DNA from 3 places in the Streptomyces sp. NPDC048254 genome. Region 3 is predicted to be linked to each of the others. Evidence: riboswitches for the same ligand, from Rfam matches in the RefSeq annotation. Region 3 holds a riboswitch; each other region holds the start of a gene.

Region 1 (10,239 bases), on a different contig from region 3:
CCCGCGGCCGACGCGGCGTGGCACTCCGACGCCGGCGGGCCATCCGGCTCACGGCAGTCCGGCTCGTGGCAGTCCGCGTGGTCGCTGACCAGGCTCTCCAACTCGTTCAGAAGCCGTTCGGTCCGCTTCACCTGCTGGGCGAGCACCCGTACCCGGGCGCTCTGACCGCCGATCTGCCAGCGGCTGGCGATCAGTTACTCGTACTCGCGGACGGTGAGGGCGACGGCCTCGTGACCGCCGAGGGTGATGCGGCGTGGCTGAGGGTGTCTGGCCACTCGGGTCCTCCGCTCCTCGCCTTGCTCGTCCTCGCCTGCTGGGTCGGTTCCCGGAGAACGCGAGAGGGCCCCCGGATGGTTCCGAAGGGCCCTCGCGTGACGTGAATCGTTCAGTGGGCGGCGGGAACCGTCCGCCCGGCCGGGGCCTTCGCCGGCCTGGGGTTGAGCTGCCGTTCGGCCAACTCGCCGAAGAGCAGGCCGAATCCGCCCCACAGCACCAGCTGGATGGCCAGCGCGGAGAGCCGGAACCGCCACAGCAGGGTGGCCGGGAAGTCCGTCGGTACCTCGTTGATGGTCGGCAGGAACTGGTACGCCAGCCCGATGACGACCGCGAACGCGGCCACCGCGACCACGGTCGCCCACCAGGTGCCGAGGCTCGGCCGGAGCCGCTTGCCCAGGATGGTCGCGGCGACCGCCAGGAGCACGCTGAGCACCATCATCAGGAAGTACAGCGTGGTCCGCTTGCCGATGGTGTCCGGGTCGCCCACCGACGGCGGGTTGGCCGGGTACTTCAGGAACGGCACCACGTACACGGCGAACAGCGCGCACCCGGACAGCAGCAGCGCCGTCGCCCGTGGCGAGAAGCGGCCGACGCGGCCGAGGGCGAAGCAGTAGGCGAGGGCGGCGATGCCGCCGAAAGCGACCCCGTAGAGCAGCACACCGGTGGCCAGGCCGGCGGTGGACTGGAGGGAGCGGGAGACGACCTCCATCTCGTGCTCGTGCGAGTGGGCGTCCTCGAAGCTGATCGCTTTGTCGACGTTCGGCTCACCGAGGAGATAGGCGACGACCAGGGCGAGCACGCCGGCGGCGAGGCCGGCGAGCATGCCCCGCACCAGGAGGTTTCTTACCGTTGCGGAGTTCATGGGCGTGCGGCGTCCCTTACGTCAGTGGCAGGGGAAGCCGAGGAGGTGGCGGGCGTCGTGCACCCACTCGTGGACGTCCGTGCCGTTGAACACGGAGGTGGCGCCCTGCTCGGCGCCGACGAAGTAGAGCAGGATGAGCATGAGGATGCCGAAGAAGACCGCCCAGGGAGCTATCGCACTCAGCGGCAGCTTGGCGGGAATGACGGGGGTGGTGGCTGTCGGCTGCGCGACGGTCTGCGCCATGGCAGAACCTCCTCTGGGAGTTCGCGTCCCATCTCGGTGGTGCACTGGACGACGGCTACGGGTCTGACTCACGAGCACCCGGGGGCTCTCGCATACAGTGGCGCGACCGTGCCGGACTCCCACCGGCTTCCGTTCTGGCGTCGTCGATATCGGACAGACCGTACCGCGTGTCAGGAGCACGGCCAAGACCGCGCCACCAGGCGTGATCTTCATCTCGCGCCTGGTGGCCGGTTCTGGGCGTGCTGGGTCAGCGGTGACGAAACTCGACGGGACGTCTGCCGACGAGGGCGCTCATGCCGTCCTTCTGGCCGGCGGTTGCGCGCGTGAGGGCCTGCGGCCGGTTGAGTGTGAGCAGGGCGGTACGGCCCTTGCGTTCGGCACAGGAGGCGTACAACTCGGCGGCGTGCAGTCCGAGTTCGGCGTGCAATCCGCCTGAGCGAACGGCGTCGGCGGCCGGTCCCAGGGCCTTGGCCGTCAGGGAGGTGCGGGCGTCGGCGACGTCGATGGTGGAGCAGTCGACGAAGAGGGTGCCGGGGCGGGCGGCGGGCTCAAGACCGGGGCCGGTAAGTGACCACGAGGTCGTATCCGCGCACCCGATGGCGCGCCTTGACGAGGTTGGCGGCCATGGGGGGGCGCCCATGTGTCCGAGTCCGATGAACGCGACGGTACGGCTCACCAGGCCGCCTCCGGGGTGGTGCCGGGTCCGGCGAGACCCAGTTCGCGCTCGCCGAGCGGAGCGAAGAAGCGTTCGACGTCGGCGTCGGTGACCTCGGCGAGGGTGGCCGGGGACCAGCGCGGGTTGCGGTCCTTGTCGATGATCTGGGCGCGGATGCCCTCCGCCAGGTCGGGGGCGGACAGGGCGGCGCAGGAGACGCGGTACTCCTGGTCGAGGACCCGCTCCAGCGGGCCGAGCCGCCGCGCCCGGCGCATCGCCGCCAGGGTGACCTTCAGGGCGGTCGGCGACCTGGACAGCAGGGTCTCCGCCGCCTCCTTCGCCGCCGGGTCGCCGTGGGCGAGCAGCCGCCGGACGATCTCCTCGACCGTGCCGGCGGCGTAGCAGGCGTCGATCCACTCCCGGTGGCGGACCAGTTCGCCCTCCGGCGCCGGTCGCACCTGCCGGGTGAGCGCCTCGTGCACCGGCCGGTCGGCGAGGTCGGCGATCAGCCGCTCGATCCTGTCCGACGGGACCCAGTGATCGGCGAGTCCGCACAACAGGGCGTCCGCGGCACCGATCTGAGTCCCTGTCAGGGCGAGATGGGTGCCCAGTTCGCCCGGGGCGAGGGCGAGCAGATAGGTCCCGCCGACGTCGGGGACGAAGCCGATCCCGGTCTCCGGCATGGCGACCCGGGAGCGCTCGGTGACGATCCGGACGCTGCCGTGCGCGGAGACGCCGACACCGCCGCCCATGACGATGCCGTCCATGATCGCGACATAGGGCTTGGGGTAGCGGGCGATCCGGGCGTTGAGGTGGTACTCGTCGCGCCAGAACTCCGCCGACGCACTGCCGTCCCCGGCGCGGGCGTCCTCGTAGATGCTCCGGATGTCACCGCCCGCGCACAGGCCGCGCTCCCCCGCGCCGGTGATGACGACGGTCTCGACGGCCGGGTCGTGCTCCCACTGGGTGAGTGCCTCGGCGATGTCGAGCACCATGGCGTGGGACAGGGCGTTGAGTGCCTTGGGCCGGTTGAGGGTGAGGTGGGCCGCCCGGCCGGCGGTGTGGAGCAGGACGTCGCTCATCCGAACGCCTCCAAGAGGCCGCGGGTCACGATGACGCGCATGATCTCGTTGGTTCCTTCCAGGATCTGGTGGACCCGCAGGTCACGGACGATCTTCTCGATACCGTACGCGCTGAGGTAGCCGTAGCCGCCGTGCAGCCGGAGCGCGCGGTCGGCGACCGCGTACCCCCGGGGCCGTCCTTGTCGACGACCTTCGTCTGAGCAACGCCCGGGTCCTGCTCCGTCCAGGGTGTCGCGGGTCGCCCAGGCGGGGCCGCGGTGGGCGGTTCGTCGGGCGTGCCGTCCGCGGACCGCGCGGTGCGGGTACCGGTCGAAGCCGGATCCTTTCGGGTTGAAAGCGTCAACCGACCCGTCGGTAGGGTCACTTGAGGCGTAAAGCTAGGATTTCCCCATGGTCGCTCCCGAGCCGCGCCGGCTGACCGACGACGAGACACCGTCCTGGCTCGCCCTTGCCGGTGTGCTGGTCAGGCGCCCGGCCGTGCCCTGCGGATGAGCGAACTGGCGCTGTTCGCCAACGGGTCGCTGTCCCGGCTCTCCCATGTCGCCAAGCGCCTGGAGCACCGGGGCTGGCTGCGCCGGGAGCCGGACCCGGACAACGGCCGCTTCACCGTGGCAACGCTGACGGAGGCGGGCTGGGCCAAGGTCGCGGACTCGGCACCGGCGCACGTCGCGACCGTACGCCGACTGGTCTTCGACCCGCTGACCCGGGCGCAGGTGCGCCAGCTGCACGAGATCGGCCGCAGGATCCTGGCGGCGACCGACGACGCCGGCGGGCCCCCGGGCCGGCCCCTGTCACATCCGCGCTCCGGGCGGTGTCTTCATGCCGAACAGGCAACGCATACCGGCAACGCATGAGGAGAACACCGTGACGCTGCGCATCCCGAAGGCCGAGCTCCCGGCCGGGCTCAAGGAGAACATGGTCGAACAGCTCGGTGCCGTGCCCGAGAACGTCGAGGTGCTGTGGCACAGCCCCCAGGTCGCGCAGGACAACCTGGAGTTCGGCGGCAAGGTCGGCGCCTGGGACCGGGCCGACGCGAGCCTCAAGTCGTTCGCGCACATGGCGGTGGCCGCGCAGGTCGGCTGCAGCTGGTGCCTGGACGTCGGCTACTTCCAGGCCCAGAACGGGAACCTGGACCTGGTCAAGGCCAGCCAGGTACCGCGCTGGCGGGAGGCGGACGTCTTCACGGAACCGGAGCGGGACGTGATGGAGTACGCCGAGGCCATGACGAACACCCCGCCGACCGTGACCGACGAGATGTACGCCGGCCTGCTGGACCGGCTCGGCGCGCCGGCGATGGTCGAGCTCACCGCGTTCATCGCCTATGTCAACCTGGCGACCAGGGCGAACGTGGCGAACGGGGTCGGCTCGCAGGGCTTCTCCGACGCCTGCGCGATCCCGCTGGCCCAGCCCGCCGCGACGGCATGACGGCCGGCTCGGCCCCCGAGGACCTGTTCGTCGCCCATCGCCGTCTGCTGTTCACGGTCGCCTACGAGATGCTCGGGTCGGCGGCCGACGCGGAGGACGTGCTCCAGGAGTCCTGGCTGCGATGGGCCGACGTCGACGGGTCCCGGGTGCGGGACCCGCGGGCGTATCTCGTCCGCATCGTCACCCGCCAGGCGCTCAACCGGCTGCGGACGCTGTCCCGCAGCCGTGAGGAGTACGTCGGCGAATGGCTGCCGGAGCCGCTGCTGACCGGTCCCGATGTCGCCGAGGACGTCGAACTCGCGGACAGCGTCTCGATCGCGATGCTCACCGTGCTGGAGACGCTGGCACCGACCGAGCGGGCGGTGTTCGTGCTCCGCGAGGTCTTCGACGTGCCGTACGGGGAGATCGCCGAGGCGGTGGGCAAGTCGGCCGCCGCGGTACGGCAGATCGCCCGGCGGTCCCGCGAGCATGTGGCGGCCCGGCGGCCCCGGGTCCGGGTGAGCCGGTCGGAACAGCGTGCCGTGGTGGAGCGGTTCCTGGCCGCGCTGCGCACCGGGCGGGTGCAGGAGCTGATGGAGGTCATGGCACCCGACGTGGTCCTGATCGCCGACGGCGGTGGACAGGCCGGTGCCGCGACCGCCCCGGTGCACGGCGCCGAGCTCGTGGCCGCGCTGCTCGCCCGGCCGGACCGGACGGTGTCCCCGGTCTGGCTCAACGGCGCGCCCGCCGGCCGGATCGAGGTCGGCGGCCGACTGGCTGCGGTGAGCGTCGAGGTGGCGGACGGCCGCGTCGTCCGCATCCACGCGGTGGCCAACCCGAGCAAGCTGACGCGACTCGACGAGCCGGCCGAACTCACCCGCTAGGCCGGTGTGTTCCCGGCGGACGGCACCGCCCGCCGGGAACACCGGGAACACCGGCCCATGGACCCATGGAGACTACGCACGCAGATGGTGGCGCACGTCCCCCACCAGGTGGATCGTCAGGGGTCCCGTCCTCGTAGAGGATCACGGTGTCCCGGAGCATCCGTTCGACGCCCTCGCGTCCCACGGCCGTCGTATCCGCGATGGCGTTCATGGCAGCCGAGGGCAGGAGACGAGGCCGGTCCGCCGGGTCCACCGCCATGGCCACAGCTGGGCGACACCGAACGCCACCTCCACCACGAGGAAGAGCCACAGCAGGCGCGTGGCTCCGTGGCCCAGCGCGTACGCCTGCCACAGGGCGAACTGGACGCGCGCCACGCCGTCGAACAGGCCGTGCGCGGGAAGCGGCTCGATGATCCGCAGGAGCGCCCACACCACCACGACCGAGCCCATCAGGTTCGCGTACAGGATTTGCATCGGGTCGAGGGCGGGCAGCACGCCCAGCCCGAGGGTGTCCCCCAGCGACGACAGTCCGTCGTGCACGAGCGCATAGGTCCAGGGGGTCGCGAACCCCACGGTGACGACGAGGTCGTACCAGGCGCTCGCACGGACGACCCGCGGATAGGCGGGGTGGGTGGGGGCGGCGAGACGGATCATGAGGGGGCTCCTGCTCGATTCGTGGCAGCGACGCCTCACGCTAAACAGTGGAGTACTGTCCAACGTCAAGTCCCAGCGCGGCAGTCCGGCGGAGGGTCATGCGTATCGGAGAGCTGGCCGCGCAGGCCGGCCTGAGCAAGGACACCATTCGCTTCTACGAGAAGATCGGCCTCGTCACGGGCCGGCGCCTGGCCAACGGCTACCGCGACTTCCCGCCGGAGACGGTGCCTTGGCTGCACTACGTCCGTACCGCGCAGACCCTCGGCTTCTCACTGGCCGAGATCGGCCGGCACTTCGAGGAGCTGAGCGACGCGCCGGACTCGGCCGAGGCGCTGTCCGCACTGTTCGAGGAGAAGATCCGGGTCGTCGACGCGCGCATGGCCGAACTCGCGGCCCTGCGGACCGAACTCGAGGCGCGCGTCGGCACCGGATGCCCCCTGCGGGCGGCGGAGCGGGCGGGCTGAGAGGCCGCTCCCCTCAGCCCGCCGAGACCGACGGCGACCGGGGTTCCCTGAGGCGTCGACGGGCCCGGGACAGGCACTCGCAGGTTCGCCGCGGTCACCCCGGTGGGCCTGTACCCGATCACCGCCACGTCGTACGGGCTGTCCATGGCTCTGCTCACGGCCCCGGTCCCACTCACCTGGGCACCTCGTGTCGCTCTTGCCTCGGCTCGCTGATGTAGCGTCTGCTCCAATTGGAACATCCGCTACGGCAGGGAGGCCGTCAGGGACGTTCCAGTGCCGTGACGACGGGAAGGGCAGCCCCCTGACCAGCACCCCGCGCCGGATCGACGTCCACCAGCACCTGATCCCGCCCGGCTACCGGAAGGCCCTGACCGGGCAGGGGATCACCGAGGCGGGCGGGCGCGCCCTGCCCGACTGGAGCCCGGAGGCGGCCCTGGAGGCGATGGATCTGCTCGGCACCGAGACGGCGATCCTGTCGGCCTCCACCCCGGGCACCGGTTTCCTCACCGACCCGGGGCGGCGGCAGGCCTGGCCCGGCAGCTCAACGACTTCTCCGCCGCGCTCACCGCCGAGCACCCCGGCCGCTTCGGCTGGTTCGCCACCCTGCCCCTGCCGGACACGCCGGCCTCGGCACAGGAGGCCGAACGGGCGCTCGCCGGACTCGGCGCCGACGGCGTCACCCTGCTCGCCAACACCGACGGCGACTACCTCGGCGCCGCCGGCCAGGACGCCCTCTGGCGGGTGCTGGACGAGCACGGTGCCGTCGCCTTCGTCCACCCGGCCGAACTGCCCGGGCCGGCCGTCGACGGCATCCCGCCGTTCGCCGCGGACTTCCTCCTCGACACCACCCGGGCCGCCTATCTCCTGGTGCGCAACGGTGTGGTGCGCCGGTACCCGCGGATCCGGTTCGTCCTCAGCCACGCGGGCGGCTTCGTGCCGTACGCCTCGCACCGGATGGCCGTCGCCCTCGCCGCCGACACCGGGCGCAGCCCCCTGGACATCCTGGGGGACTTCCGCGGCTTCTACTGCGACACCGCGCTCTCGTCCAGCCCCGCCGCCCTGCCCACCCTGCTCGCCTTCGCCCGCCCCGGGCACGTGCTGTTCGGCAGCGACTGGCCGTTCGCGCCCGCCGCGGCCGGCCAGTACTTCGCCAACGGCCTCGACACCGGTGTCGGCCCCGGCATCCTCGCCGCCGTCAACCGCACCAACGCCGAGGCCCTCTTCCCCCGCCTGGCCGGCGTCCCCGCCCTCGCGCCCGTCTCCCGTCCGCTCCCGGCGCGGCTGCGGCGGTCGGTGCAGCGCGCCGGTGCCCGCGCCTTCTTCAGGATGGTCCAGCCCGGCACCGACTGAGGGGCTCCTCGGGAGGTCCGGTGAACCGGCAGGGAACTCTTGGTCATGGGTTTGCCTGGACGGCCGTTCGAGTGCGAAGTGCTGCCTAGCATGAGGCGATCACGAACGGTACGAACCCGGGAGCTCGGGATGGTGTTGTCCGGCCTCGGCTGGAGGTCGTTGCGTCCCTGGGCGGTCGTCGCGGTCGCCGTCGTATGCCTGGTGGCGGGAGCCCTGGCGCTCACACACGACTCGCGCCCCGCACACGCCGCCCCTGCCGCCCTGCCGCACACCGCGGTGGAGGTGTCCGCCAGCCGCTGCGGCCGGGGCTGGCGCACACCCACCCCTGGTGTCCAGGTCTTCGACCTGCGCAACCCGACCGACGGCCCCGCCGAGGTCCTCCTGGAGGACCCGAAGAGCCAGGCCGTCTACGGCGAGGTGGAGGACATCGGCCCCGGCACCACCCGGGAACTCACCGTCCGTCTCGGCAAGGGCACCTACGCGTTCAAGTGCGTCCCCGACGACGCCGACGCCGTCACCGGACCCACGGTCCGCATCACCACGGGGCGCAGCGGACCGGCCGCGGCCCCGGTCACCGAGCACGACCTGATCCCGCCGGCGCTCGCCTACCAGAAGTGGATCGGCAGCGGCCTGTCCGACGTCGTCCGGCTGACGACGACCCTGCGGGACGCGATCGACGGCGGGGACCTCGCCGCCGCCCGCGCCGACTGGCTGCCGGCGCACCTGGAGTACGAGCGGCTGGGCGCTGCGTACGACGCCTTCGGCGACGCGGACGGCGCCATCAACGGCACGGACGCGGGCCTGCCCGGCGGGGTGCACGACAAGGACTTCACGGGCTTCCACCGCGTCGAGTACGGCCTGTGGCACGGCGAGTCCGCGAACGGCCTGCGCGGCCCGGCGGCCGACCTGGTGAAGGCGGTGACCGCGCTCCGCGACGACTGGGCGGGAACCCGGATGGACCCCGCCCAGCTGGGGCTGCGGGCGCACGAGATCCTGGAGAACACGGTGCAGTTCGAGCTGACCGGCCGCACCGACTACGGCAGCGGCAGCAACCTCGCCACCGCCCGCGCCAACCTCGACGGCACGGTGCAGGTCATGTCCCGGCTGCACCCGCTGCTGGCCACGCGGTACGCCGGTCTGCCGGCTCTGGAGAGCGAACTGGACCGGGTCGGGAAGACGCTCGACGGTTTCGAGCACGACGGCACCTGGACACCCCTGGGGCGGCTGAGCCACCGGCAGCGCGAGAACGTCGACGCGGCGCTCGGGGACCTGGTGGAACGGCTGGCGTCGGTGGCGACCCTGTGCGATCCACGGAGGACGGTGTGAGCACCGACGAGACGACGGGCAAGGGCGGGGTCGGCCGCCGTGGCTTCCTGCGGGGCGCGGCGCTCGCGGGCGCGGGACTGGCCGCCGGCGGCGCGGCCGCCCCGATCACCGACGCCACCACGGCAACGCCGGCCATCGCACCCTTCCACGGCGCCCGTCAGCGGTCCGCGATCGCGGCGCCGCGCCGGACGACCGTCTTCACCTCGCTCGACGTGACCGCCGGGAACCGCGCCGAGCTGACCGACCTGCTGCGCACGCTCACCGACCGCGCCCGCTTCCTCACCTCCGGCGGCACCCCCGACCCGGTGGGCGTCACCGCGCCGCCCGCCGACTCCGGTGTCCTCGGCGAGGAACTGCCGTCGGGTGCGCTGGCGGTGACCGTCGGCGTCGGCGCCTCGCTCTTCGACGACCGGTACGGGCTCGGGAGACTGAGGCCCCGTCGGCTGACCACGATGCCGGCCTTCCCGGACGACGACCTCCGGCCCGAGTGGTGCCACGGCGACCTCAGTTTGCAGTTGCACGCGGACGACACCGACACCGTGCTGCACGCACTGCGCGACATCGCCCGGCACACCCGGGGCGGCATGCAGGTCCGCTGGCGGCTGGACGGCTTCACCAGCCCGCCCCGCCCGTCCGGCACCCCGCGCAACCTGCTCGGCTTCAAGGACGGCACCGCCAACCCGGAGACCGGCAGCGCCCGGGAGATGGACCGGCTGGTGTGGGTCGGCGCGGACTCCGGCGAGCCGGAGTGGGCGGTCGGCGGCAGCTACCAGGTGGTGCGGCTGATCCGCATGCTGGTGGAGTTCTGGGACCGGGTCTCGCTCAGCGAGCAGGAGCGGATGTTCGGCCGGTCCCGCGAGTCCGGGGCGCCCCTGGACGGCGACGCCGAGCACGACACGCCTGATTACGCCGACGACCCCAAGGGTGACGTCATCCCGCTGGACGCGCACATCCGGCTGGCCAACCCGCGCACCACGGCCACCGCCGAGCAGCGGATCCTGCGCCGCGCCTACAACTACGACCGGGGCATGGACAGCAA
Region 2 (10,239 bases), on a different contig from region 3:
GCGCCTCGATCGCGTCGCACAGGGTGTCCACGAAGGCGGTGTTGCCGCTCAGTTCGTGGGCCCGGTAGAAGAGCACCCCGACCGTGGGGCGGCCGGCCCGGATCCCGTACGAGCCGTGCACCCCGAACTCGGGCATCTTCTGCGGCTCGGCGAACCCCTCGCCGGTCAGCAGCACGGTGTCGGACAGGAACCGGGACAGTTCAAGGAGGTTCGCGGGCCCGCCCTCGACGAGGTAGCGCAGCGCCTCCGCGACCACACCGGCCGGCACCGACGACTCGGCCATCAACTCGGCGTCCGGCACGGTCTCGCCGCCAAGGAGCACGGTCGGGATCCCGGCGGCCCTGAGCGCAGCGAGCCCGTCCTCCCAGGCCCGCTTGCCGCCGAGCAGCCGTACGACGGCGATGTCCGCGCCCTCGATCAGCGCGGGCAGCTCCTCCGTGACATCGACGCGCGTCGGATTGCCGATCCGGTAGTCGGCACCGGAGGCGGCCCGGGCCGCCAGCAGATCGGTGTCGGCGGTCGACAACAACAACACAGTGCTCATGCGGGCGCTCCCGGTGGAATGAAGGGCAGTCCTTGCGGCGCGCCCGACTCGATGAGCCGCCAGAGCGCGTCGGTGTCCGCGTGCTGTTCGATCAGGTCGCCGAGCCGGTCGAGCTGCTCCTCGCGCAGCGCGGCGAACGAGGTATCGGGGGCCGGCACGAACCGGCGGCCCGCGGCGGCCGCCACCTCGCGCAGAAAGGCCCGCCGGAAACCGTCCGACTCCAGGGAGCCGTGCCAGTGGGTACCCCAGGTCTGCCCGACCCGGCAGCCGTCCAGGCTGTGCCCTCTGTCATCGGAGATGAACGCCTCCCCGCCGGTCACTTCACCGACCCCGTGATGGATCTCGTACCCCTCGACCCGCTCGCCGAGGGCCTCGCCGACGGGCCGGGTGAGGGTCTTCTCCCGGGCGAACCGCACCCGTAGGGGCAGGACCCCGAGACCGGCCACCTGCCCGCGCCGGCTCTCGACCTCGTCCTCGATGTGCTCGCCGAGGACCTGGAAGCCACCGCAGATGCCGAGCACCGGCCGCCCCTCGGCGGCCCTGCGCCGCAGCGCCTCCGCGAGCCCCCGCTCCCGCAGCCAGTCCAGGGCCCGGACCGTCCCCCGGGTCCCCGGGAGCACGACGAGATCGGCGTCGGCGAGTTCCTCGGGCCGGTCCACGAACCGCACCACGACACCGGGTTCGGCGGCCAGCGCGTCCACGTCCGTGAAGTTGGACATCAGGGGGACGGCGCAGACGGCGACCCGCAGCACGTCCGCGCCGACGGGCGGGGCCGTGTTCGACTCCCGGACGGTCCCGCGCAGCGAGACCCTCAGCCCGTCCTCCTCGTCGATCCCGAGCCCGTGTTGGAAGGGGAGGACACCGTACGTATGCCGCCCGGTGAGGCCGTGCAGCATGTCGAGGCCCGGCTCCAGCAGGGAGACGTCGCCGCGGAACTTGTTGACGAGGAACCCGGCGACCAGGGCCTGGTCCTCCGGCGAGAGCAGGGCGACGGTGCCGAAGAACGAGGCGAACACGCCCCCGCGGTCGATGTCGCCGACGACGAGCACCGGAATCCGCGCGTTGCGCGCGATCCCCATGTTCACGATGTCGGTCCGGCGCAGGTTGATCTCCGCCGGACTGCCCGCCCCCTCACAGATCACCGCGTCATACGTGCCCCGCAACTCGGCGAGACAGTCGAGCACGGTCCCGAGCAGCTTCTGCTGCCGCCCGCCGTGGTAGCCGCGCGCACTCAGCTCGCCGACCGGTTTCCCGAGCAGCACGACCTGACTGCTCTGCTCGCCGCCCGGCTTGAGCAGCACGGGGTTCATCAGCGCGGTCGGCTCGATGCGGCAGGCCTGCGCCTGCATGGCCTGCGCCCGCCCGATCTCGGCGCCCTCGCGCGTGACGAAGGAGTTGAGGGACATGTTCTGGGCCTTGAACGGCGCGACCTTCACGCCCTGCCGCACCAGCCACCGGCAGATACCGGCGGTGACCACGCTCTTGCCGGCGTCGGAGGTGGTACCGGCGACGAGGAGACCTCCGTTGTTCATGAGGAACTCCCCGGGAGCCGCACGGCCGACCGCGACCGCTGCCCTCGCAGCAGGGCCCCGGCCGCACTCACCCCCCACGCCAGCCACCCCACCCGCCGTGACAACCGCACCGCCCGCTCGATGTCCGCGACTTCCACCGCACGCCCCTCCCCGTTCAGCACCGGCCGGTGCTCGACCCGCCCGCCGTATGACAAGGTCCCGCCGAGCCGTACCCCCAACGCCCCCGCGAACGACGCCTCCACCGGCCCGGCGTTGGGACTCGGGTGCTTCGCCGCGTCGGACCGCCAGGCCCGCACGGCCCCCTTGGTGTCATCTCCGGCGACGGCGGCCAGTACGGCGGTGAGCCGCGCCCCGGGCCACCCCGCCATGTCGTCCAGCCGCGCCGAGGCCCACCCGTACCGCCGGTACCGGGCCGACTTGTGGCCCACCATGGCGTCCAGGGTGTTGACGGCCCGGAACCCGAGCAGCCCCGGCACCCCGCCCACGGCCCCCCACACCAGCGCACCCACGACCGCGTCACTCGTGTTCTCGGCGACGGACTCCACGACCGCCCGGGCGATCCCGTCGGCGTCCAGGGCCTGCGGATCCCTTCCGCACAGATGCGGCAGCCGGGCCCGTGCGGCCTCGACGTCCCCCGCCTCCAGGGCGCGCCCGATGGCACCGGCCTCCCGGGCGAGTGAAGTGCCCCCGACGACGGCCCAGGTGGCGGTCGCGGTGAGCGCGACGGCCGCGGCGGTGGACGGTCGTACGAGCCGCTGGGCCAGGGCACCCAGAGTCACGGCGCCGCCGGCGCACACCGCGGTGTGCAGTGCGCCCCACCCGCGGTGGTCCCGCCACAGCACTTGTTCGACGGACCCGGCCGCCCGGCCGAACGCGGCGACCGGATGCCCCCGGCGCGGATCGCCGAGCAGCAGATCGCCGAGAAGGCCGGCGGCGGCGCCGTACGCGAAGACGCGACCGGCACCCATCGGCTCAGCCCGCCGCGGGGGCGGGAAGGAGCCGGGTACTCAACCTCGAACGGCAGCCGCACATGGCGATATGTCCTCACTCAGGGTGTCCACGCCCTGGTTCGACGAGACCGGCGGTGAGAGTTCCTGGCTCCCGGGGATTGCTACCCCGGTGACAGTGGCGGGACCGCGCCGGATTCGCACCGGCTTCCTCTCTTGCCGCCGTACTTGGCTCCGGAAGTCCACCACGCCCCCGGAAGAGCCGTCAACTTGCCGTTGACCTGCGAGGGGAGTGTGTGGGAAGGCCCACACCGGTGGGCCGGCGGGGCCTGTGGGGCATGCCGAAGGCTCCTCCCGAGCGGGTCGGGGAGGAGCCTTCGCCGGTCGCGAGCGGCCGGCCCGGTCAGGCCTTGGCCACGATCAGGTGGATGCCGTAGGCCACGGCGGCCGCGCAGGCCGCGAAACACAGGTAGGCGGCGGTCACGGCCAGGGCCGCCGAGTTGCCCTGGGCCGTGGCGCGTTCACGGGCGGAGAGGCCCTTGATGCCGAGGGTGAAGAGGGCCACCATGCCCACGGTGACCACGAGGCTGACGCCGAAGACGGAGCCGATGGCTGCCCAGTCGATGTTCATGTCGGTTCTTCCTCGGGGGTCAGACGGTCGCGGCCGGGTCGGTGGCGGTGACCGGCGCGGGTGACGGGGCGGGGGACAGGATCGTGGCGGTGAGGTCGTCGGTCACCGGGCCCGCGGGCGGCGGGGTCACGGCGGCCATCGCCGCGGTCACCACGCCGGCCGGCTCGGTGCCGTCGGTGTCGTTGACGTTGGCGCTGTCCACGACCTCGCGGCGGGAGAGCTTCCAGATCGCGGCGCTGGAGGCGACGAGGAAGACGGCGACGGCCGCTGTGCCCCAGTCGCCGAGGTCGGTCACGGACTCGGCGAGCGCGCCGACCAGCGCGGCCGCGGGGAGGGTGAGCACCCAGGCGATCATCATGCGGGTCGCGGTGGACCAGCGGACGGTGCCGCCCTTGCGGCCCAGGCCCGCGCCCATCACGGAACCGGAGACGACGTGCGTGGTGGAGAGGGAGAAGCCGAGGTGGGAGGAGGCCAGGATGGCGGTGGCCGCGCTGGTCTGGGCGGCGAAGCCCTGCTGCGGCCGGAGGTCGGTCAGGCCCTTGCCCATGGTGCGGATGATCCGCCAGCCGCCGATGTAGGTGCCGAGCGCGATGGCGAGGCCGGCGGAGAGGATGACCCAGGTGGGAGGGTTCGAGCCGGGGGCGATGGAGCCGCCCGCGATCAGCGCGAGGGTGATGATGCCCATCGTCTTCTGCGCGTCGTTGGTGCCGTGCGCGAGGGAGACCAGGCCGGCGGAGGCGATCTGGCCGGCGCGGAAGCCCTTGCGGGTGGCTGCGTCCTCTGCGTTCTCGGCGTTCTTGCCGATCGCGTACGACAGGCGGGTGGAGAGCATCGCCGCGAGGCCCGCGACGACGGGGGCGGCGACCGCGGGGAGCAGGACCTTGGTGACCAGTACGTCGCCGTGGACCGCGCCGAAGCCGGCGGAGGCGACGGTGGCGCCGATCAGACCGCCCATCAGGGCGTGCGAGGAGCTGGAGGGCAGGCCCACCAGCCAGGTCACCAGGTTCCAGAGGATCGCGCCGACCAGGGCGGCGAAGATGACCTCGGGGCGGATGCCGTTCTCGTCGACGAGGCCCTTGGAGATCGTGTTGGCGACCTCCACGGAGAGGAAGGCGCCCACCAGATTCAGCGCGGCGGACATGGCCACTGCGATCTTGGGCTTGAGCGCGCCGGTCGAGATGGTCGTGGCCATCGCGTTGGCGGTGTCGTGGAAACCGTTCGTGAAATCGAACGCGAGTGCGGTCACCACCACAATCGCGAGGATCAGCGAGAAGCTTTCCATTTACCCAGACAATCTATAGAGGTCATCGGCCGTTGGACCGTAGGCAATCTGAGTGAACGGAAGGTGAACTGAGGTGGTCTCTGTGGTGTCTGTGATCGGCTTCGGGGTATTCGTGTGCGGGCACGGGCGAGGCCGCCGTCCCGTTTCCGGTCCGGCGGCCCGGTCGCCCCTTGGCTAGGAGCCCTTGGCGAACGCCTTCAGCCGGCTCGCCGACCCGTTGAAGAGATTCTGGTCACCCGGCAGGCTGCCGCTGTTGTCGTACTGCCAGAAGGTCCAGTGCGACCATCCGGCCGGCAGTGCTCCCGCGTCCGCCGAGCCGTGGCGTGCGATCCACAGGGCGTGGTTCGCGGCGAAGGCGCTGCTGCCGCCGGTGCAGAGGTTCCACCAGTGGGTGGTCGTGTAGATCACCGGCCGCTGACCGGTCTCCCGGTTCAGTTCGTCGCTGAAGGACTTGATCCACTTGATCATCGTGGAGTGGCTCAGCCCGTAGCACTTGTGCTTCTTGTCGTACGGGTTGTACTCGATGTCGAGCGCGGGCGGCAGCGTCCAGCCGTCCGCGGTCCAGGTGCCGCCATGGCTCGCGAAGTACGCGGCCTGCCGGGCGCCCGACGACTTGTTCGGCAGGGCGAAGTGGTAGGCGCCCCGCATGATTGAGGCCTCGCGTGCACCGTTGTACTGCTGGCCGAAGTACGGGTTGCGGTAGGTGGTGGACTCGGTCGCCTTGATGTAGACGAACTTGGCGCCTTTCGCCTTGGCGCCCGGCCAGTCGACGTTCTTCTGGTGCGAGGAGACGTCGTGCCCCTTCGGCAGGCTCGCCGCGGACGCCGTCGTCCCGGCGAACGCGGTCGCGGCCCACGAGAGGGCGAGCGCGGCCACGGCCGCCGCGAGGGCGCGGGCGTGGTGACGGTGGCGGCGGTGGTGGCGCGACGGAGAGCGGTCACGGGCCATGTTTCCCCCCGGAATGGCGACGTGTACGAAAAATCGTCCAGAGATTATTGGAAGATCGGCGTATGATCGGCGATCTTCGGCCAAGCCGTGAAATAGGGCTCTTTGCGTCCATTTGCGCTCTACTGGATTCGGGACGTCCGAACTAAAGTGCCCTGCCGTACAAGCCGGTTGGGGCGCTGCCTGACAGGATCGGGCCATGGCTGAGCAACAGCGGCACGAGCGTGACGGACGGGATGGACGCGGCGGCGCACAGGGTGTGTCGGAGCCGCGAAGGCGGCATGTACGTGCGGAGGAGGCGAGCGCCTGGCGCGAACTCGTCGCCACCGCCCGCCGCACGGTGGCCGACGGACTGGTCGTCGGCACCTCCGGCAACGTCTCGGTCCGGGTCGGCGACACCGTGCTGGTCACACCGTCGGGCGTGCCGTACGACCGGCTCACCCCCGACGACGTGACGGGCGTCGACCTCGCCGGCCGCCAGGTCCTCGGCACCCTGGTCCCGACCAGCGAACTGCCGATGCATCTCGCGATCTACGGCGGTACGGGCGCCGGTGCCGTCGTGCACACCCACGCCGTCCACGCGACGGCCGTCTCGACGCTCGTCCCCGAGCTTCCCGCGATCCACTACATGTCCGCCGCGCTCGGCGGCGCCGTCCGGGTTGCCCCGTATGCGACATACGGCACCGAGGAGTTGGCCGAGAACATGCTCCGCGCCTTGACCGACCGCTCCGGCTGCCTCCTCCAGAACCACGGCACGATCACCTACGGCACCACCCTGACCCAGGCCTACGACCGCACGGCCCAACTGGAGTGGATGTGCCACCTGTGGCTGACGGCGTCCGCCGTCCCCGGCCTGACCCCGACCCTGCTGTCACCGGAACAGGTGGCGGAGGTGGGGGAGCGACTGCGGGGGTACGGCCGGCAGACGGGGTAGGCGTCGACGGAGCAGCCTTCCTCTCGCCCCGTTCCTCGATCTTCTTCCTTCCGTGCCGCCCGACCTCGCTGCCTGACGTCTTTCCGCCGGGCCGGCGCCAGGCCACGCCGCACGTTTCCGGCGGTGCCGACCTCGCTCCCACCCCCTTCGAAAGCTCCGCCCACGCGACAAACGGCCCCGCCTCCACTGGCCGCCGTCCCGGTCCGCCCCGACACTGGACAGGTGCGCCCAGTCAAAGTCACGGCTGCCGCCGTCGGTGCCGTACTCGCCGCCGGTGCGGCTGGCGTGGCCGCGGGGCGGTTCGCCAGTGACGCCGCGCTGAAGGCGCCGCCGGGCCGGCCCCTGCCCACCGAGCCCCGGCTCACCGTGCACAGCACCGCGGCCGACCGCATCACCCTCACCCGGGACCTCGCCTCGCTGCGCCCCGGCACCTACGGCCTGGCCGGCGACGGCTCGCACGCGGTCGTCGGCGCCGTCCTGGAGTCCGCCGCGAACACCCCCGACACCGTCGTACGGCGGCTGGAGCAGGTGACCCACGGCACCTTCGAAACCGGCGACAAGGTCTGGCTCACCCCCAACGTCCACATCGGCAACCCGGGCGCCGCCCTGGGCCTGGAACATGCCGACGTCGACCTGCCCGGCGAACTCGGTTCGCTGCCCGCCTGGTTCGTGCCCGGCTACCGGGACACCTGGGTGATCGCGGTGCACGGCCTCGGCACCACCCGCGAGCTCCCCATGAACGTCATGCGGTTCCTGCACGGCCGGCGCCTGCCCGTCCTCGCCCTCGCCTACCGCGGCGACCTCGGCGCCCCGCGCCCCCCGGACGGCCTGAACCACCTCGGCGAGAGCGAGTGGCGCGACCTGGACGCGGCGATCCGCTACGCCGTCCGCTACGGCGCCCGCCGCGTCGTCCTGTACGGCTGGTCCACCGGCGCCACCATGGCGCTGCGCGCCGCCGCCCACTCGGCGCTGCGCGAGCGCGTCTCCGGGCTGGTCCTGGACTCGCCGGTGCTCAGCTGGGAGGCCACCCTGCGGGCCCTCGCCCAGGCCCGGCACACCCCCGAGCCGCTGCTGCCGCTCGCGGTGCGCGCCGCGCAGGGCCGTGCCGGCCTGCATGCCGACCACGTCGGTGACCCCGTCGACCCGGAGCAGCTCACCGTGCCCACCCTGATCGTCCACGGCCCGGACGACATGGTGGCCCCCTGGACGTACTCCCGCCGGCTCGCCGCCCGGCGCCCCGACCGCATCGCCCTGCACACCGTGCCGGACGCCCCGCACGGCGCCATGTGGAACGCCGACCCCCAGCAGTACGAGGAGCGGCTGCGCCGATTCCTCACGCCTTTGATGTGATGCCCGCTGATGTCTCCTCTCATATGAAATGACACCTGTGATGTGATTTTTTCCGCACGCGCGGCACCTCCCTGACCGCGCCCCGAGGCAAGTCGGAAGCCCCGATTCCAGTCGGTCCCGAGGGTTCCGTTTAAGGCCGTACCACTGGCCTGAACATGTCTCCTCGCCTCCCCTCGGGCCCCGTGCGTTGGCCAGCCCCGTCGCCCGCCGTGACATTCCGTTTGGGTTTTCGGACCGTCAACCGGAAGACTGCACCCGTGACGTCCCGTATCCCGCGCGACTCAAGGCTTCGACTCGTCCGAACGCGACCCCTGGCCGCCGCCCCCCGAGCGATGAACCAGCGGCCCGCGCGCCGCCCCGCACCCCGCCCCCCCGAGGGCACCCCGGCCCCCGCCGAACTGGCCAGAATGGCACGGTCCGGGCTGGCCGGAGCGGCCCGAGTCGCCCACTGGGCCGACACGGCCCTCGGGCCGGGCAGCGACGGCGCGACCGCCGACGGCAAGGCCACTCTCTCCGAGGCGTCCGCCGAACGCGCGTCCGGCGATCTGGGCCTGACCCCGGCTCAGATCCGCGCCGACTGGGACACCGCCCGACTCGCCGGCCTGGTCGAGGTGCACGGCGACAGCGCACGCCCCGGCTGGCGCCTGCGCGCCTGGGACCGCGACGACAGCGCCGTGCTGCGCGGCTGGGTCGCCCTCTTCGACGCCTGGTCGCTCGCCCATCCGGAGCCGGCGGAGTTCGAGGCCGCCGCCGTCGCCGAGGTGGTCTCGGCCATGCCCCAGGTGCTCTCCTTCCTTCAGCTTTCCGCCGGTCCCGTCCCGGTCGAGCAGCTCCTGGACCTGCTGCGACAGCGGGTCACCGAACTGCGTACCGAGCGCTGCGAGGTCCCCTACGACACGGAGACCGGGATCGCGACCGGTGGCGGGTCCCGGTCCGCCGTTCCCGTCGCCGCCGTGCCCGCCGCCCGCACCGACCTGGCGGACCGCGCACCGGCCGACGACCCCGCCCCGGCGGAGGACGCCGAGCTCGCTCCCCTCCTCGACTGGGCCCTGCACGCGCTCGCCTCCGTCGGCGCGCTGACCTACGGCGTCGGCCAGGCCACCCTCACCCCGCTGGGCAGCTGGGCGGTCTGGGTCAAGCTGGAGCAGATCTGCGTGGCCGCGCAGAGCCCCGCCGGGAACATCGAGGTCGCCGCCGAGGAGATGCTGCGCGGCTGCGCCCAGCTCCGCCCCAACGCGGCCCGCGCCGAGTACCGCGCCTGGCTCGCCGCCCGCCCCGTCGGCAGCGCCGTCGGCGAACTCGTCGCCGCCGCCCGCGGTGAGGACGCTCTGCTGCGCGGCCTCGCCTTCGAGGCGCTGCGCGTGGTCGGCGCCCCCGCCGAACCGGACGTCCGCGCGGTCGTCGACGAGCCGACCCTGCGGCCGTATGCCCTGCTGTGGCTGGCCGAGCACGACGGGGTCGACCCGGAGGACGCCCACGAGGTGCTCACCCGCGAAGAGGCCACCTGGCTCTGGGTGGACACGGCCGCCGCGGTCGCCGACCACGGCGAGGCGCCGCTGCTGGTCCGCCATCTGGAGTCGGCGCTGCAGCCCACCGTCCCCGCGCTGCTCGACGAGGTGCGCGCCGTCGGTCACCCGCGCACCGTGCAGGTCCTGGTCGCCCTCGCCGCGGCCCACCCCGACCCGGCGCTGGCCAAAGCCGTCCGCCGGGCCGCCTTCCAGGTGCACACCGGCGGATGACGGCGCAGGCGGGTCGGGAGGGTCAGGCCGCTATCTCCGGGGCGTAGGTGCCGAAGCTCCAGATGTTGCCCTCGACGTCCCGGGCCATGTAGTCCCGCGAGCCGTAGTCCTGGTCCGTGGGAGGCATCAGGATCTCGGCGCCGTGGTCCACGGCCCGCTGGTGGTGTGCGTCGACGTCGTCCACGACGATGTACGCCCCGGTCGGGCCCGCGCCCTCCATCGCCGCGTCGAAACGGCCGCCGCGGCCCTTGGACCCCAGCATGATCGCGCCGTTGCCCTGCACCAGCTCGGCATGGAGCACCATGCCGTCCTCGCCCTCGTACACCGACAGCTCG
Region 3 (10,239 bases):
CAGCTCGGTGTAGGTCTTCGGCGTGGTCTTGACGCCGGCCGAGGCGGCGACGTCCTTGCGCCAGTTGGCGACGCGGCCACCGGCGTAGTACGGCACGCCGTAGGTCTTGCCGTCGTAGCTCACCGAGGCCTTGAGGCCGTCGAGCCACTGGTCGGCGTTGGTGAACTGGGAGGTCTCGACGGGGGCGAAGGCGCCCTTGACCATGTAGCCGAGCATCTCGGTGTTGCCCATCTCGACCACGTCGGGGGCCTTGTCCGTGGCGAGGACGGCGTCCAGCTTGGTGTTCTTGTCCGGCCAGCCGTAGTACTCGTGCTTGATCTTGATGCCGGGGTGCTTCTTCTGCACGGCCGCGTCGGCGGCCTTCACCAGGTCGGGCCAGTTGTTCTGGGCGTCCACGGTGAGCCAGACGGTCAGCTCCTTGGCGTCCGTCCCCTGCGCCTTGTTGTCGTCCTTGTCATTGCCACACGCCGCGATGGAGACGACCATGCCCGCGATACCAATCGCGGCTATCAGCTTGCGCTTCACGCCACCCTCCTCAGGGATGCCACAAACCCCCCTGCCTCCCCGCGCGAGCGTTGGGCCGGGACCTGGACCAATGGTGTAGACCAGTGCGGGAAGCTTGGCCCAGACCAGCAGGCCTGTCAAGGGTGGTCGAATGGCCTCCGACCAGCCGTTATGCGACCTATATATGCAGGAACCTTTAAGTAAGAAGCCCTCGAAAACCCGGGGCGCGGACGAGACAATTCCGGTAGACCACTCACCTGGTGGACTAGACCAAAAGAGCCCGCGGCGGTATACAGAGGGGATCACGCAGCGTGCCGGGGACATCCCGGTACGCTGCCGTGCCACGAAGTGGCCGGATCAGGAGCCGGGAAGGCGGAGCATGAGCACCGACGTCAGCAGTGCGGAGAACGAGAGCGGGACAGCCGTCCGTACCGCGCGCGTGCCCAAGTACTACCGCCTGAAGAAACATCTCCTCGAAATGACGGAGACACAGGCGCCCGGCACCCCGGTCCCGCCCGAGCGCACGCTGGCCGCCGAGTTCGACACCTCCCGCACCACCGTCCGCCAGGCCCTCCAGGAGCTGGTCGTCGAGGGCCGGCTGGAGCGCATCCAGGGCAAGGGCACCTTCGTGGCCAAGCCGAAGGTCTCCCAGGCACTGCAGCTGACCTCGTACACCGAGGACATGCGCGCCCAGGGCCTGGAGCCGACCTCGCAGCTGCTGGACATCGGCTACATCACCGCCGACGACCGGCTCGCCGGCCTGCTCGACATAACGGCGGGTGGGCGGGTGCTGCGCATCGAGCGGCTGCGCATGGCCAACGGCGAGCCCATGGCCATAGAGACCACGCACCTGAGCGCCAAGCGCTTCCCGGCCCTGCGGCGCTCCCTGGTCAAGTACACGTCCCTCTACACCGCCCTCGCCGAGGTGTACGACGTCCATCTCGCCGAGGCCGAGGAGACCATCGAGACCTCGCTGGCCACCCCGCGCGAGGCCGGCCTGCTCGGCACCGACGTGGGCCTGCCGATGCTGATGCTCTCCCGGCACTCCCTGGACCGCGAGGGCCAGCCGGTGGAGTGGGTGCGCTCGGTGTACCGCGGCGACCGCTACAAGTTCGTGGCCCGCCTCAAGCGCCCGCAGGACTGACGCGGAGCACCCTTCACGGAATCGACATACCGATAGCCGAACAGCTACTTCCGCTCCGGTGACGCCGTGACCTAGATTGCCTGCGCATTACACAGGCGAACGGTGAGGGGACGGAGCCGCGGTATGTCGGATGTACCTGAAGTGAGGCAGCCGGTGGTGACACCGATACGCGTGGTCATCGCCGTCTGCCTCGTCGCGCCCTTCGTGGCGATGCTGTGGGTGGGTTCCTACGCCAAGACGGACCCGACGTTCATCGGGATCCCGTTCTTCTACTGGTACCAGATGCTGTGGGTGCTGATATCCACCGTGCTCACGATGACCGCGTACCAGCTGTGGCAGCGTGACCAGCGCGCCCGCAAGGCCGACCACACGAGCGGGGGTGCGCAGCAGTGAAGGACGGTGTGAACGGCGTCGCGCTCGGCGTCTTCATCTTCTTCTTCCTGGCCGTCACGGTCATGGGTTTCCTCGCCGCACGCTGGCGCAAGGCCGAGAACGAGCACTCCCTCGACGAATGGGGCCTGGGCGGCCGGTCGTTCGGCACCTGGGTCACCTGGTTCCTGCTCGGCGGCGACCTCTACACGGCGTACACCTTCGTCGCCGTACCGGCGGCGATCTACGCGGCGGGCGCGGCCGGCTTCTTCGCGGTGCCGTACACGATCCTCGTCTATCCGCTGATCTTCACGTTCCTGCCCCGGCTGTGGTCGGTCTCCCACAAGCACGGCTATGTGACGACCTCCGACTTCGTGCGCGGCCGCTTCGGCTCCAAGGGCCTCTCGCTCGCCGTCGCCCTGACCGGCATCCTGGCGACGATGCCCTACATCGCGCTCCAGCTCGTCGGCATCCAGGCCGTCCTCGACGTCATGGGCGTCGGCGGCGGCAACGGCACCAACTGGTTCGTGAAGGACCTGCCGCTCCTCATCGCCTTCGGCGTCCTGGCGGCGTACACCTACTCCTCCGGTCTCCGCGCGCCCGCGCTCATCGCGTTCGTGAAGGACGGGCTGATCTACCTCGTCATCGCGGTGGCGATCATCTACATCCCGATCAAGCTGGGCGGCTTCGACGACGTCTTCGCCAAGGCGGGCCATGCGTTCGCGCAGGTCAACCCGGCCACCGGCAAACCACGCGGCGCCCTGGCACCGCCCGAGGCCGGCCAGTGGACCTACGCCACCCTGGCCCTGGGCTCCGCGCTCGCGCTGTTCATGTACCCGCACTCGATCACCGCGACGCTCTCCTCCCGCAGCCGTGACGTGATCCGCCGCAACACCACGATCCTGCCGCTGTACTCCCTGATGCTGGGCCTGCTCGCGCTGCTCGGCTTCATGGCCATCGCGGCCGGCGTCAAGGTCACCAACGGCCAGCTGGCGATCCCCCAGCTGTTCGAGAACATGTTCCCGGACTGGTTCGCGGGCGTGGCCTTCGCCGCGATCGGCATCGGCGCCCTGGTTCCGGCGGCCATCATGTCCATCGCGGCCGCGAACCTCTTCACCCGCAACATCTACCGGGACTTCATCAAGCCGGACGCCACGCCGAAGCAGGAGGCCCAGGTCTCCAAGCTGGTGTCGCTGCTGGTGAAGGTCGGCGCGCTGGTCTTCGTCCTCACCATGGACAAGACGGTCGCCATCAACTTCCAGCTCCTGGGCGGCATCTGGATCCTCCAGACCTTCCCGGCCCTGGTCGGCGGCCTGTTCACCCGCTGGTTCCACCGCTGGGCCCTGCTGGCGGGCTGGGCGGTCGGCATGGTCTACGGCACGGCCGCGGCGTACGGCGTGGCCTCCCCCACCCAGAAGCACTTCGGCGGCTCGGCCAAGGAGATCCCGGGCATCGGCGAGATCGGCTACATCGGCCTGACGGCGTTCGTGATGAACGTGGTGGTGACCGTGGTCCTGACGTTCGCGCTGAAGGCCCTGAAGGCCCCCGAGGGCGTCGACGAGACGACCCCACAGGACTACACGGCGGACGCGGGCGACGCGGGCGTCGAGGTCGAACTCCCGCCGGCCGTCGCGGGATCCGCGCACTGACGAGGCCCGGCCCCGGCACACGCGTGGCTCTCTAGTCGCGCGTGCGCCGGGCCATCGCGTCCCAGAAACGGTCCAGTTCACGGACGCGCATGCTGACCCAGGCCGGTGTCTTGCGGTGCACCAGCCTGGGGAAGCACCGCCTTACGGACCCTGGCAGCAGCACCTGCTGCTGACGGCAGAAGGGCTCACGGACCTCGCCCCGGGGCACCGTGCCCCGGGGCGGGTACGGACACAGCTGGAACTTGCAGTCGGGCAGACAGGTGGTGCCCGGTGCGGGCGGTGCGGAGTTGCCGGACCGCAGACCGGGCCGGAGCGGCTCGCGGCTCGTGCGGATGCACGGAGGGAGCGGCATCCCCGAGCGCTCGGCGCGGGCCATGCGCTCCTCGACCTCGTCCGGGTACCCGTCCCGCTCGACCAGGTTCACCATGAGCAGCACGTCGGCGACGAGGCGCTGGGCGCGTCCGTCGAGGGTGCTCCACCCGGCCGAGGGCGGTATCCACAGGTTGTGCTTGCGGTAGCCCCCGTTCTGTTCGGTGCGCGAGCCCACGTTGTCGGTGACGGTCTTCTCGTCGATCCACAGGAAACGCTCGGGCTGCCCGGTCTCCAGTGCCATGGCCACCAGATCGCCGGCCTCGGCGACGAACGGATGCAGCGTCCGCCGGGGCGCGTCACCGTTCGTGCCGGGTGGGCCCGGCGGGCCGTTCACCGTGCCCGCCATGGACAGCCAGCGCTGCACCGTCTGCACCGCGCTGGACCCGCCGATCGCCCGGGGCGGCCCGGGCCGCCCGTCGGAGTCGTTCCCCTGCCACACCGCGTCGTCCGCCTCCCGTTCGCGGTGGCCGGCGCTGTCCGGGAGCTCCCACAGGCACAGCGCCTGAAGCAGCAACAGCTGCGTGTGCCAGCATCGGGACCGCTGCAGCACCGTCTCCGCCTGCCGGACCAGCTCGGCTCGGCTGCCCGGATACGAATAAGGGTGGCGCTTGCGCCGGTTGGCCGCGAACTTGAACCCCTGAGCCAGCGCGGCCTCCAGGGCGAGCGGCAGGTCGGGCGCGCCGCGGGTGTACTCCGGATCGAGGTGGCGCATCCACTTGTTGAGACGTTCACGGGCCTCGTCACGGTGGGCGTCGTCGACGGAGCCCAGCAGCATGGGAATCGTCCAGGCCCGCATCACGAACTCCCTGGACAGCTCGATGCAGTCCTTCCGGTACCGCTGCTTGCTGTCCTTCCGGCGCTGCTGCAGCCTGTCGACCTCCGCGGCCGACCTGTCCCACGAGGACGTGCGGGCCCTCATCGCGTCCCGCATCCGCGCGGTCCAGTCGTGGTCCTGCTTCCTCCTGCGAGCCCTCAGATCGCTGACCGTCTCGTGGTATTCCCTGATGGGGTCGGTGCTCAGACTGTACTTCTCCCGGATGATCGCGAACGCCGGGTTTCCGCCACTGCCGAACTCCTGGACGACGGCCAGGCGCACGGCGTACGAGGACTCCGCCTTGCCGATCTGGAAGAAGTGGTAGTAGAGGAGCATGGTGTCGGTCTTCTCGGAGGCCGCACGCAGGGCCATGCCGAGCTGCTTGGCCAGCCTGCACTTGGCGTCCTCGACGGTGCGCCGGTCACCCTTGATGTCGGGCCAGCGGTCGCGCACCTTCTTGACGATGTCGCTCAGCAGGCGCGGCCTGGCCTCGGCACTGTCGACCTCCAGGGCCGCCGCGTACAGGTCGAGGGCCTTGGGATCGTCCGTGCGGCGGTTCGCGGCCGTGAAGAGCCGGTCGGCCATGGGCCGCCCGTACAGGGGAGTCTGCCGCCGCAGCTCGTCCTGGTACTTCCTCAGCTCGGCTCCGACACTGCCTCCCTTGGCCGACAGCTCCGCCGCCCGGCGACGGGAGAGCAGCACCAGCGCGATGAGCAGCTCGCGGCTGGGGCCCGGCGGCCGCAGCGCCAGCTCGATCAACTCGCCGGCGTCGTGCTCGCCGAGGTGACTCAGCATGCGGAAGCCGAAGTAGGCCTGGAAGGTGCTGTGCGGGAAGCGGACCCTCTTCTCGAAGCCCTCCACCAGCCGCAGCTTGCTCGCGTTGGCCGCGAAACGGGCGAGCGCGATCTGGCACTGGCCCATGTTGCCCTCGCGCAGACGCTTGCTCTCCCTGGGGCTCAGACGGTCGCAGAGCGTGTTCCAGATCTGTTCCCGGTGCCACTCGGAGAAGGTGTTCCCGCGCTTGCCGTACCGGTCGAAACGGCGTGCCATGGCCCACAGATGGTCCGCGCGGGCCGATGTCCGCCGCGCCGGACCGGGGTGGACGTCTTCGCCCAGCAGTTCGGTGAAGCCGACCTCCAGCCTGTCCTGGAGCAGTCCGATACATGCGAGCGCGGACACCACCTCGACGGTGTCGTCGCGTTCCTGGGGGCTCAGCTCGACGTCTTCGCGCAGCCGGCCCTCGCGCACGGAACGGTCCCACGTCTCCAGCAGCCACAGCCGCAGTGTGCTGCGGTCCCAGCTCCGGGTGTCCAGCCGATGGGCACGGTTGTGCACACGGTCGCGTTCCAGGCCGCCGTGGTGGTGCAGTTCACGGGCGATCTGGAGGTAGATGGGCGATTCGGTGACCTCCGCGGTCTCCACGATCCAGTCGACGCGGCGCTCGTCGGTCTCCGGGACCCGGGCCTCGACGAAGCGCAACGCCTCCTCCTCGCTCAGCGGTTCGAGCTCCACTATCGCGGCGGGTGTGCTCTCCAGCGGGCTGTGCGGGCGGGACGCGATGACGAGCGGCAGCTTCTCCTCGTGGGCACACTCGATGGCCTTGCGGATGATGTTGTCCCGGTCCTCCTGGAATCTCTCGTCGAGCACCGCCTCTTCGAGGCCGTCGGCGATGACCACCACCTTGTCGTCGGCGAGCAGTTGGTGCCAGACCCGGTCGTTCTTGCCGCGCGCCAGAATGCCCCGGGGCGCCTCCTCGGCGAACCGCTCCCTGGCCATGCGCTCGAAGTTCAGGTCTCCGCCGGTGGCGTCCCGCAACCGGATCGGCACGGGAACGGCATGCTGCTCGGCCAGCAGTTCGGTGAGCCGCACCAGAACGGCGGTCTTCCCAGTGCCGATACCGCCGACGAGCAGATACGGCCTGCGGGTCTCGCGCTGCCGCAGCCGCTGGGCGATGACCCGGGCCAGCTCCTCGCGGCCCACGACCTCGGAGATGTCCGGCCCCGCGGTGCGCACCAGTCTGCGCGGCTCGTTGCGCGCCTTGGCGAGATACCGCCCCTTGGTCCAGTGGTACCAGAAGAACAGGAACACCGCCGCGGCGACCGAGGCGGCAAGGAGCGGACCGACGAATCGCACGACGGCGTCGAACCCGTCCTCGGACCTGTGCCGCCACTGCTCGAAGGCGGTCGTACGGTGGGTGAACAGGATCCAGAACCCCTCACCGACCCAGGCGAGGAGCAGAACCAGGAAGGTCAGCCAGACAACCCGGTTCAGATTGGTGTACGACCACCACCGACGCCAGTTCTTGGAGCGGGTGGTGTTACGGCGGGCCTCCAGCCAGATGGTCAGACGGTGCCAGTGCCCCAGAAAGAACCGCCGGAGCCGACGCCACGCCCGCCTCGCGTCCAGCGTCGCCATCGGCGCACTGCGTGGCCGGACCTTGCCCGGCGGGTGACGGACGATTCTCGACATGGCGCCTCTCCTTCCGAGCCTTCCGAGACCAGCTCTCGGCACGGAGGACCCGCGGGCACCTAACTCCATGGAAGCACTACCGTCGCACCACGCAACTCGGCTGCCCCACCGCCGGACAGGGCCGGAACACCCCCTGGAAAACCGGGAGCACGTGGTCGGAGCCCTCCGGCAGACTCGGCACCATGGACATCACGATCCGGCCCGCGGACCCGGCCGAATACGGACCCCTCGGTGAGATCACCGCCCAGGCCTACCTCCAGGACGGCCTCCTCGACTACGGCGAGGGCGACGAGTACCTGCCCGTGCTGAAGGACGTGGCACACCGGGCGGCCGCCGCCGAGGTGCTCGTGGCCGTGGACGGCGAGCGACTCCTCGGCGGAGTCACCTTCGTCGCCGGTCCCGGCCCGATCGCCGACATCGCGCGCCCCGGCGAGGCCGAGATCAGGGCGCTCGCGGTCGCGCACGAGGCCCTCGTCCGCGCCTGCGTCGACCGCGCGCGGGCCACGGAGGGCTGCACGGCCGTCGTCCTGTCGAGCCAGCGGAGCATGCACACCGCCCACCGGATCTACGAACGCCTCGGCTTCGTCCGCACACCCGAGCGGGACTGGAATCCCGTGCCGCACCTGGACGACATCACTCTCCTCACCTACGAGCTGACACTCCGACACCACCGCGACACAACATGTGGGGGTGACACCGCGACCCGGCACTAGATGTATGCTCATGCTCGCTGTCGCAGCAGGGGAATCCGGTGCGAATCCGGAACTGTCCCGCAACGGTGTACTTGCGCATATCTGTGCACAAGTGTCAGTCCGAGGACCTGCCGACAGCACACCCGGCCGTCCGGCCCGGGTGTTCTGACGTCCGGGCCTCGTGGAGTGGGCCGGGGACGCGACACGCGTGCGTGCGCCCGTGTGCTGCCTCCTGCCCTCCGCCAGGCCCCGTGCCGAGCGAGGGAGAGCCCCACGTGACCATCGCGCCAGCCGAACCGGCTTCAGCGACCATCTCTGTGGACGAGGACGGCCCCGGCACCGCGTTGCTGCGGACCCTGACCGAGCTGACCGCCGACCTCCCCGACGCCGACCCCGGCCGGGTCGCCGCCGCCGCGCTGCGCGGCCGGTCCGCGCGGGCCGACGAGTCGGAGTTGCGCGAGCTGGCCACCGAGGCGGCCGCCGGCCTCATCTCCGAGGACCCCGCCTACTCCCGGCTCGCCGCCCGGCTGCTGACGGTCTCGATCCGCGCCGAGGCCGCCTCGCAGGGCGTGACGTCCTTCACGGAGTCCGTCGCCGTCGGCCACCGCGAGGGCCTCATCGCCGACCGCACCGCCGAGTTCGTGCGCCTGCACGCGGCCCGCCTGGACGCCCTGGTCGACCCGGACGCCGACGACCGCTTCGGCTACTTCGGCCTGCGCACCCTGCACAGCCGTTACCTGCTCCGGCACCCGATCACCCGCAAGGTCATCGAGACCCCCCAGCACTTCATGCTCCGCGTCGCCGCCGGCCTGGCAGAGGACGACACCTCCCGCGCCCTGGCCGAAGTCGCCGCGCTCTACCGGCTCATGAGCCGGCTCGACTACCTCCCCTCCTCCCCCACCCTCTTCAACTCCGGTACCCGGCACCCCCAGATGTCGTCCTGCTACCTCCTCGACTCCCCGAAGGACGAGCTGGACTCCATCTACGACCGCTACCACCAGGTGGCCCGGCTCTCGAAGCACGCCGGCGGCATCGGTCTCTCGTACAGCCGGATCCGCTCCCGCGGTTCGCTGATCCGCGGCACCAACGGGCACTCCAACGGCATCGTGCCGTTCCTGAAGACCCTGGACGCCTCGGTGGCCGCGGTGAACCAGGGCGGCCGGCGCAAGGGCGCCGCCGCGGTCTACCTGGAGACCTGGCACTCCGACATCGAGGAGTTCCTGGAGCTGCGCGACAACACCGGTGAGGACGCCCGGCGTACGCACAACCTGAACCTCGCGCACTGGGTCCCGGACGAGTTCATGCGCCGGGTGAACGCCGACGGGCAGTGGTCCCTGTTCTCCCCGGCCGACGTGCCGGAGCTGGTGGACCTGTGGGGCGACGAGTTCGACGCGGTCTACCGCAAGGCCGAGGCCGAGGGGCTCGCGCGCAAGACCATCCCGGCCCGTGACCTGTACGGCCGGATGATGCGCACCCTCGCGCAGACCGGCAACGGCTGGATGACCTTCAAGGACGCGGCGAACCGGACCGCGAACCAGACGGCCACCCCCGGCCATGTCGTCCACTCCTCCAACCTCTGCACGGAGATCCTGGAGGTCACGGACGACGGCGAGACGGCGGTCTGCAACCTGGGGTCCGTGAACCTCGGCGCGTTCGTCGACACCGCGGCCGGTGACATCGTCTGGGAGCGGCTGGACGAGACCGTCCGCACCGCGGTCACCTTCCTGGACCGGGTCGTCGACATCAACTTCTACCCGACCGAGCAGGCGGGCCGCTCCAACGCCAAGTGGCGTCCCGTCGGCCTCGGTGCCATGGGTCTGCAGGACGTCTTCTTCAAGCTGCGGCTGCCCTTCGACTCCGCCGAGGCCAAGGCGCTCTCCACCCGGATCGCCGAACGGATCATGCTCGCCGCCTACGAGGCCTCCGCCGACCTCGCCGAGCGGAACGGACCGCTGCCGGCCTGGGAGAAGACCCGCACCGCGCGGGGTGTGCTGCACCCCGACCACTACGGCGTCGAGTTCACCTGGCCGGAGCGCTGGGCGGCGCTGCGCGCGCGGATCGCGACGACCGGCCTGCGCAACAGCCTGCTGCTGGCCATCGCGCCCACCGCCACCATCGCCTCGATCGCCGGTGTCTACGAGTGCATCGAGCCGCAGGTCTCGAATCTCTTCAAGCGCGAGACACTGTCCGGTGAGTTCCTCCAGGTCAACTCCTACCTGGTGCAGG

The links. Region 3 has a riboswitch for cobalamin ahead of ACGFZQ_RS09210 (ribonucleoside-diphosphate reductase subunit alpha). Riboswitches for the same ligand answer to the same signal wherever they lie in the genome.
Region 1: another riboswitch for cobalamin. It lies ahead of ACGFZQ_RS35395 (CbtB-domain containing protein); the one in region 3 lies ahead of ACGFZQ_RS09210 (ribonucleoside-diphosphate reductase subunit alpha).
Region 2: another riboswitch for cobalamin. It lies ahead of ACGFZQ_RS46100 (cobalamin biosynthesis protein); the one in region 3 lies ahead of ACGFZQ_RS09210 (ribonucleoside-diphosphate reductase subunit alpha).

What each region holds. Positions count from the first base shown of each region.
Region 1 is NZ_JBICZJ010000015.1:186,343-196,581, forward strand. It holds gene ACGFZQ_RS35385 (hypothetical protein) at 1-131, opposite strand, end outside; gene ACGFZQ_RS35390 (CbtA family protein) at 386-1,138, opposite strand; gene ACGFZQ_RS35395 (CbtB-domain containing protein) at 1,160-1,381, opposite strand; cobalamin riboswitch at 1,418-1,558, opposite strand; partial or broken gene ACGFZQ_RS35400 (NAD(P)-binding domain-containing protein) at 1,773-2,057, opposite strand; gene ACGFZQ_RS35405 (enoyl-CoA hydratase/isomerase family protein) at 2,054-3,118, opposite strand; partial or broken gene ACGFZQ_RS35410 (acyl-CoA dehydrogenase family protein) at 3,115-3,285, opposite strand; gene ACGFZQ_RS35415 (MarR family winged helix-turn-helix transcriptional regulator) at 3,607-3,972, shown strand; gene ACGFZQ_RS35420 (carboxymuconolactone decarboxylase family protein) at 3,983-4,543, shown strand; gene sigJ (RNA polymerase sigma factor SigJ) at 4,540-5,406, shown strand; gene ACGFZQ_RS35430 (hypothetical protein) at 5,614-6,060, opposite strand; gene ACGFZQ_RS35435 (MerR family transcriptional regulator) at 6,159-6,524, shown strand; partial or broken gene ACGFZQ_RS35440 (amidohydrolase family protein) at 6,826-7,874, shown strand; gene ACGFZQ_RS35445 (EfeM/EfeO family lipoprotein) at 8,004-9,200, shown strand; gene efeB (iron uptake transporter deferrochelatase/peroxidase subunit) at 9,197-10,239, shown strand, end outside.
Region 2 is NZ_JBICZJ010000026.1:63,356-73,594, reverse strand. It holds gene cobN (cobaltochelatase subunit CobN) at 1-544, opposite strand, end outside; gene ACGFZQ_RS46105 (cobyric acid synthase) at 541-2,076, opposite strand; gene ACGFZQ_RS46100 (cobalamin biosynthesis protein) at 2,073-3,044, opposite strand; cobalamin riboswitch at 3,144-3,286, opposite strand; gene ACGFZQ_RS46095 (hypothetical protein) at 3,427-3,654, opposite strand; gene ACGFZQ_RS46090 (inorganic phosphate transporter) at 3,674-4,936, opposite strand; gene ACGFZQ_RS46085 (lysozyme) at 5,111-5,884, opposite strand; gene ACGFZQ_RS46080 (class II aldolase/adducin family protein) at 6,081-6,815, shown strand; gene ACGFZQ_RS46075 (alpha/beta hydrolase) at 7,038-8,165, shown strand; gene ACGFZQ_RS46070 (hypothetical protein) at 8,498-9,904, shown strand; gene ACGFZQ_RS46065 (VOC family protein) at 9,927-10,239, opposite strand, start outside.
Region 3 is NZ_JBICZJ010000002.1:855,412-865,650, reverse strand. It holds gene ACGFZQ_RS09240 (extracellular solute-binding protein) at 1-525, opposite strand, end outside; gene ACGFZQ_RS09235 (GntR family transcriptional regulator) at 884-1,648, shown strand; gene ACGFZQ_RS09230 (DUF3311 domain-containing protein) at 1,772-2,041, shown strand; gene mctP (monocarboxylate uptake permease MctP) at 2,038-3,666, shown strand; gene ACGFZQ_RS09220 (ATP-binding protein) at 3,698-7,321, opposite strand; gene ACGFZQ_RS09215 (GNAT family N-acetyltransferase) at 7,504-8,034, shown strand; cobalamin riboswitch at 8,032-8,164, shown strand; gene ACGFZQ_RS09210 (ribonucleoside-diphosphate reductase subunit alpha) at 8,289-10,239, shown strand, end outside.